Regions from separate parts of the Vibrio taketomensis genome, predicted to be linked through region 1. Evidence: predicted binding sites of a transcription regulator. Region 1 holds the regulator's gene; the other holds the start of a gene.

Region 1 (3,212 bases):
TTTTAAGACTCATTTAGTCACAATAGGCATTATCGTTATTCATTTTTCTTCGCTAAAATATAAATAGAACACAAACTTGGAGCATTATTTAGATGCAAGAACTCAAAGCGTTTAACGAAAAGCGTGCAGAAATTTACTGGTGGTTTTCTAGTTTATTTGCCAAAGAGCTGACCGAAGCTGAATTGGATCAATACCAAAGCGCTGAAATTCGTGGCTTTTTATCTGGCCTAGGCGAAAACCCAACCCTTAAACCATCTGTTGATCGCCTAGTCGACGCGCTTAACCGCCAAATTGACCGTGAAGATGGCCAACTTGAACTCGCCGCTGACTTCTGCGATCTGTTCCTGAAATCAGATAAAGAGTCTGCTTTGCCATATGCTTCGATGTATGTCGGCACAACAGGTCTTCTACATGATGAGCCAGCCAAAGAAATGGAAGCGCTGCTTGCAGAACATGGCGTGGCAATCAATCAAAGTTTGAATGAGCCTGCGGATCATATCGCTATTGAACTCGACCTGCTGGGCAATATGATTATTCGCACTAACGAGCTTGAGCAAGAAGGCCATTTTGAAGATGCGCTGATTGAACAAGAGGCGTTTATTCGCCGTTATATTCTAAATTGGGTACCTAAGTTCGCCGCGAAAAGCCAAGCACTTGACTCATTTGGTTTCTATTCAGCCGTCACTTCATTGCTTGTTGCGTTCCTTGAACTCGACTGTAACTATTTGGCCGGCGAAGCGGAATAGCATACACGCCCCAAGCTGCGATGATGGTTTTTCATTTGCTACCAGCGTCAATGCGGTCTAAAATCGTCATCGCAAACGATAAATTAATATAACTTAAGTACAAACCGCTGCTCTCAAGCGGTTTTTGTATTTCTAATACTTACTGCCAATTTATTCCCAATAATGTGAATAGCGGATGTGGCAGCGATAGATAGGATCATACCTTATGGCCACTATAAAAGATGTTGCGCGCTTAGCTGGCGTATCGACAACAACTGTATCGCACGTGATTAATAAAACGCGCTTTGTTGCTGAAGCAACACAAGAACGTGTAATGGAAGCGGTTACAGAGCTAAACTACGCACCAAGCGCAGTCGCTCGCAGTCTAAAATGTAATAGCACACGCACTATCGGTATGCTAGTAACGCAATCAACTAACCTGTTCTTTTCTGAAGTCATTGATGGTGTTGAGAGCTACTGCTACCGCCAAGGTTACACGCTAATTCTTTGTAATACGGGTGGTATCTACGAGAAGCAACGTGACTACATTCGCATGCTAGCGGAAAAACGTGTCGACGGTATTTTGGTAATGTGTTCAGACCTAACCGAAGAACTGAGCGAAATGCTAGACCGCCATAAAGACATTCCTAAAGTGGTTATGGACTGGGGCCCAGAGAGCTCTCAAGTCGATAAGATCATCGACAACTCAGAAGAAGGTGGCTACCTAGCGACCAAATACCTCATTGAGCATGGTCACAAAGATATCGCATGTTTAAGTGGTCACTTCGAAAAAGCCGTTTGCCAAGAGCGTATTCAAGGCTTTAAACGTGCGATGACAGAAGCAGACCTTACGGTTAATGAAGATTGGATTCTTGAAGGTAACTTTGAGTGTGACACTGCCGTGCTTGCCGCTGACCAAATCGTTGCAATGGACAAGCGTCCTACGGCAATTTTCTGTTTTAACGATACCATGGCACTTGGTCTAATGAGTCGCCTACAGCAAAAAGGCATTCGTATTCCAGAAGATATGTCGGTGATCGGTTACGACAACATCGAGTTGGCAGAGTACTTCTCTCCACCGCTAACAACGGTTCACCAACCAAAACGTCGTGTAGGTAAAAACGCGTTTGAAATCCTACTTGAGCGCATCAAAAATAAAGAACACGATAAGCGAGTTTTTGAAATGCATCCAGAAATCGTTGAGCGCTCTACGGTTAAGAAAATTAACTAACTCGATGATTAATAAAACAATAGCTGATGGTCTCACCATCAGCTATGTTACATTTCAGACTTTATTCTTGCATTAAGATCACAATTCTTCCATAGTATGCTGATACTTCTTACAAGAAGTATTTTAATCTTTAGCAAAGCAAATTAAGTCACGCACAGGGCAAACCATTCTGAAAAGATGGGACGCAAAGCCACCGGCCTAAATATTCATGATTCAACATGACTGTATGGTAGCGGGGTTGCCGATGGTAGAAATGCACACGTTAACTGATTAACCTCCAGATACCTGCATTACCTGCTATTCTCTCGGACCTGATTTGGTGGCGTATTAACATACACATACACCGAGAAAGTACTGAATGGATAAACCAATACTGAAAGACTCAATGAGGCTATTTGAGCCACTAGGTCGCATTAAATCTCGCTCTATGTTTGGTGGGTTTGGGATTTTCGCAGACGAAACCATGTTTGCCCTAGTCGTACACAATAAGCTTCATATCCGTGCTGACAGCACTTTAAGAAAACAATTTAAGCAACTGGGTTTTGAACCTTATATTTATCACAAACGCGGTTTCCCTGTTGTCACCAAGTACTTCGCACTCAGTGAAGAATGGTATAACGACAGTGAAAAAGCCCTTGAGATAGCTCGAGCTGCGCATGCCAGAGCGCAAGTAGAAAAGTCTTCTCAAGCTGAAACAAAACCAACCCGTATTAAAGATTTACCTAATTTACGTCTAGCGACTGAACGTATGCTTAAAAAAGCAGGCATTGAAGACGTTCAGCAGCTACATCAAACTGGCTCTCTAGAGGCGTTTAAAGCGATTCGTAACTCTCATACTAGTGAGGTTAGCCTCGAGCTTCTTTGGTCGCTTGAGGGCGCGATACAGGGCACCCATTGGTCTGTTGTCCCCCTAGCCCGCCGAGAGGAATTGCTCGCACGCTTACAGCACTAACTTAATCTAGCCAGCGATCTCGCTGGCTTTTTTTTGAAAGTTTTTCGCGACTTATAAGTTCTTATATTTCATCAACGCAGCAAATTTAGATACTAAGCTTAATACAGGCTAGGTATAAGGAGAGCAAAGATGAACAAGAAACTGATTTTTGGCCTGTTGCTAATAGGATTAATCGCCTTTCTAATCACCCAATTTGGTGATCAACTCACGCTAGAAAATGCCAAAGCGCAACAAGCTGCTCTTGCTGCTTATATCGAGCAAAATTTCGTTTTAGCAGCCATCACATACTTTGCAATATATGTTG
Region 2 (3,212 bases), on a different replicon from region 1:
TGGGTTAAAACTTCGTAACTCACGCGGTTTGCATACTTACAAATCTGTGAAAGAGAAGAGTATGTTAGGTAACTGCGGTCATGTTTCAAAGAACCTGGCACGGTTACAACATGGAAGCTATTTGCTGCGATGTCATGTAGCAATGCCGATAGTGCTGCATCGCCAGCGCCATTTGTGTTCTTGATTTCAATCGGACCACCTAAGTACGGACCGATATGAGAATAGACTTTTTCCGGCGTTACACAGTCAGCTCTACGCATTGCTCTGCTGAATTCAAAACGATTAAACTCAGGGAAGATGCCATGCTGTAGCATGTGGTCTGTTTCACGCAGAGCTTCAACATCACTGTAACCCGCCATGTAAAGACCGTTTGGACCCGCAGTACATAGAACGAGGTCCACCCATTCCAGAGCGCGGTCTGCTGCTTGTAGCGGATCACTGAAGCCGGTTAATGCCTGACCTTCTTCTTCGTTCATCGCAACAATCGTAATGTTTTCTTTGAGGTATTCCTGCCACCACTCAGCGTTACCTTCAATAACCCATTTAGTACCTAGAGTAAGCACTACCGGCACGTTCTTAGATTTTGCAATTTCAATCGCACGTGCAACCGCTTTTGGCATTGGGTCTTCTGGTTTACCGCGCATTAGGTAAGAAGAAACCACCAGTGCAGACGCTTTATCAAAAACATCTTCTGGGATGCTTTCTGGTTGCAACTGATTCATGTGACCTTCGTTAATTGCAAAGGTACGTTCACCATCTTGCGTGATAAGGGTGTAGCATCGGCCGATAGGACCTTCCACCATTTGCAGGTGATTTAGGTTCATACGTGCAGATGTTCGACATAGGTAACGGTAAGCGAAAGAGCCAACCTCAATGTTACGCGACATAACACCTAGCAATACAGATTTACTGTCAGCGAGCACTGAGTAGTTATGAAGTGTGTTGCCTATAGTATCGCCAGGGTATTGGTGCGTGATAAGGCCACGTTCAACTAACTCAACGTACAATTCATCTGCTTTGCTCTCTTCTAGAACAAGTGAGTGACCTTTACTTAGGTCGTACTTAGCTAGAAAGTCGTCATCAACACGAGCTTCAATGTCTACGATGGTCTGTCCAACACCAACAATAATCGGGCGATACAGCTTTGCTGGTTGCTTCGCTTGGTTGATCAATGGACCACGAGCGGAAGTTGGAAAATAGTGCTTAGATTTGCGCTGGCCTGGAAATTTCATTATCAAGGGGGTGTCGGAAAATTTTCTGTACTATATCACATTAATACTAGATTTCTTTCATCAAAATTTCATAAAATGGTGGATTTAATACGATGTGATGGCTTTTTATGCGCAGGATATGAGCCTTAGCGCAAACGTTTTGCACAAAATAAAACCAATGCTGAGGTGTGTAGGGAGGTCTGGAATCAAACCTCCCGAATGAAACTCAAGTTATTTTCGTTACACGAAGTACTACGAGGTCGCTTGAGCCTTGATTATTATTGTTTTGCTGCCGGTTCAACGTAAGCCTTTGTACCCCACAGCGGCACGGTAGATAGACTGTGCTTGAAACTACCATCTGTTTCTTTCGTGGTGTATGAGAGATAAAGTAACGTTTGGTTTTCGGCATCATAGATGCGGCGAACTTTCATGGTTTTGAAGAAGATACTTTTAGACTGTTTAAAAACAACTTCACCAGATTTACTTTTATCGATCTTTGCTATCATCTCTGGCGTGATATCACCGGTTTGACGGCAAGAAATCGAGCTATCGCTTGGATCAGACAAACTGAGATCCGCTTCAATTGAGGCAATATGGCAGGTAACACCAGTAACAATCTCATCATCTAAATGCCCAATCTTGATGTCTTTTAGCGTAAACAATCCGAGGCTGACATCGCCCACTTCATTATCTGAACAGCCCATAAGAACTGAGGAAAGCAGCAGTACGATCGATGCGTGTTTTAACATGTAGATTTCCATTACAATTTATTGAGTTACTTAAGTACATCATATACGCAGAAGCAAAAAGTTACGAGTTGTAGCGAATTTGTTTGAGGTAATTCGAGTCATGATGAATGGTTGACGTTTTGAATGACCGATAATCACACAAAACATCGGACTATCAGGGCTTATAATGCTTGTATTAATTGCTAACCATGATTAAGCTCACAACAGAAATATATTGATGGTTATTCAAACATGTCTCAAAGCATCCCTCAGATTGCGACAATCAAGAATCAATGGCTATATCAACAAGTCGATGTTGAGTTCCCAACTCAGGAAAGTCTTCAAGGGAAAGAAATTTACAAGCGCTGGGCTGATGGTGTTACGTACCAATCTATCGACAACACCCTGCTGCAATCATACTTAAGCAGTGAGCCAACATCGCTCGAAATATACAAAGTGGATTTCCATCGGCTTACCGTGATGTTTTCATTGTTACAAGCAAATCGCTGGCAAAACGAGAGCGATCAGCAGTTAATAATCGAGTTTTTAACTCAAATTATTTATTCAGACCCATGTGAGCTATTTCTGGCGTTCGAACATAACGAGCCTGTTGCAGCTGCCATTGTTACCGATAGTGAGCAAGATTTATTGGTGTCGGATATTTATGTTGCTGAGAAAACGACCGAGCGCCGTGAAGAGTTCATCAAAGCGCTATTAGCCTTTTCAGACAATTCAGCCAGATTAGCCACCAAGCAAACGCTCTATATAGAAAACTAAATCTCTCAAACCAAGAACCTCACAACTGCGTGAGGTTTTTGTTCCACATTCTAGAATTTCACTATTGAACATTGCCACGATAATGCTCTTATGATTTTTGTCGGCAAAACTGTTTCAACCGCACAAAACTGAAAATATTTCAGAACAAAAAAGGAAATTGTTAACTCTGGCCTGTCTTAAATGTAAATAGGTTTTAATATTTAGCGAGAGAAAATAAGTATTAGAGGTTATTCAAATGAATAAAACCCTATGTGTCATCTTTGATTGCGAAGGAACGTTAGTTGACAGTGAGGTATTGTGCTGCCGAGCATTGTCATCTGTTTTCAAAAGTTTTGGTGCCGAACTTTGTCTAGACGATGCAATGAAGCATTTCGTAGGTGGAAAATTAGCGGATATTCTGGCCGACACGAGGGATAGATTGGGATTAAATCTGTCTTTGGATGTGTTGGAACCACGTTATAGAGAGATATTGCATCAGCTATTTGAATCAGAATTA

The links. The regulator PurR, encoded in region 1, represses purine synthesis genes. The targets are predictions, from matches to a motif close to TNANGNAAACGTTTNCNTNA.
Region 2: the regulator PurR is predicted to act here: its motif matches at 1,359-1,378, upstream of Vt282_RS16820 (inosine/guanosine kinase).

Annotation. Positions count from the first base shown of each region.
Region 1 is NZ_AP019649.1:988,759-991,970, reverse strand. Features, by position in the region: gene torD (molecular chaperone TorD) at 93-746, shown strand; gene purR (HTH-type transcriptional repressor PurR) at 952-1,956, shown strand; cyclic di-GMP riboswitch class I at 2,105-2,202, shown strand; gene Vt282_RS04600 (TfoX/Sxy family DNA transformation protein) at 2,315-2,908, shown strand; gene Vt282_RS04595 (TVP38/TMEM64 family protein) at 3,038-3,212, shown strand, end outside.
Region 2 is NZ_AP019650.1:690,514-693,725, reverse strand. Features, by position in the region: gene Vt282_RS16820 (inosine/guanosine kinase) at 1-1,232, opposite strand, end outside; gene Vt282_RS16815 (CreA family protein) at 1,490-1,960, opposite strand; gene Vt282_RS16810 (flavodoxin) at 2,192-2,716, shown strand; gene Vt282_RS16805 (HAD-IA family hydrolase) at 2,952-3,212, shown strand, end outside.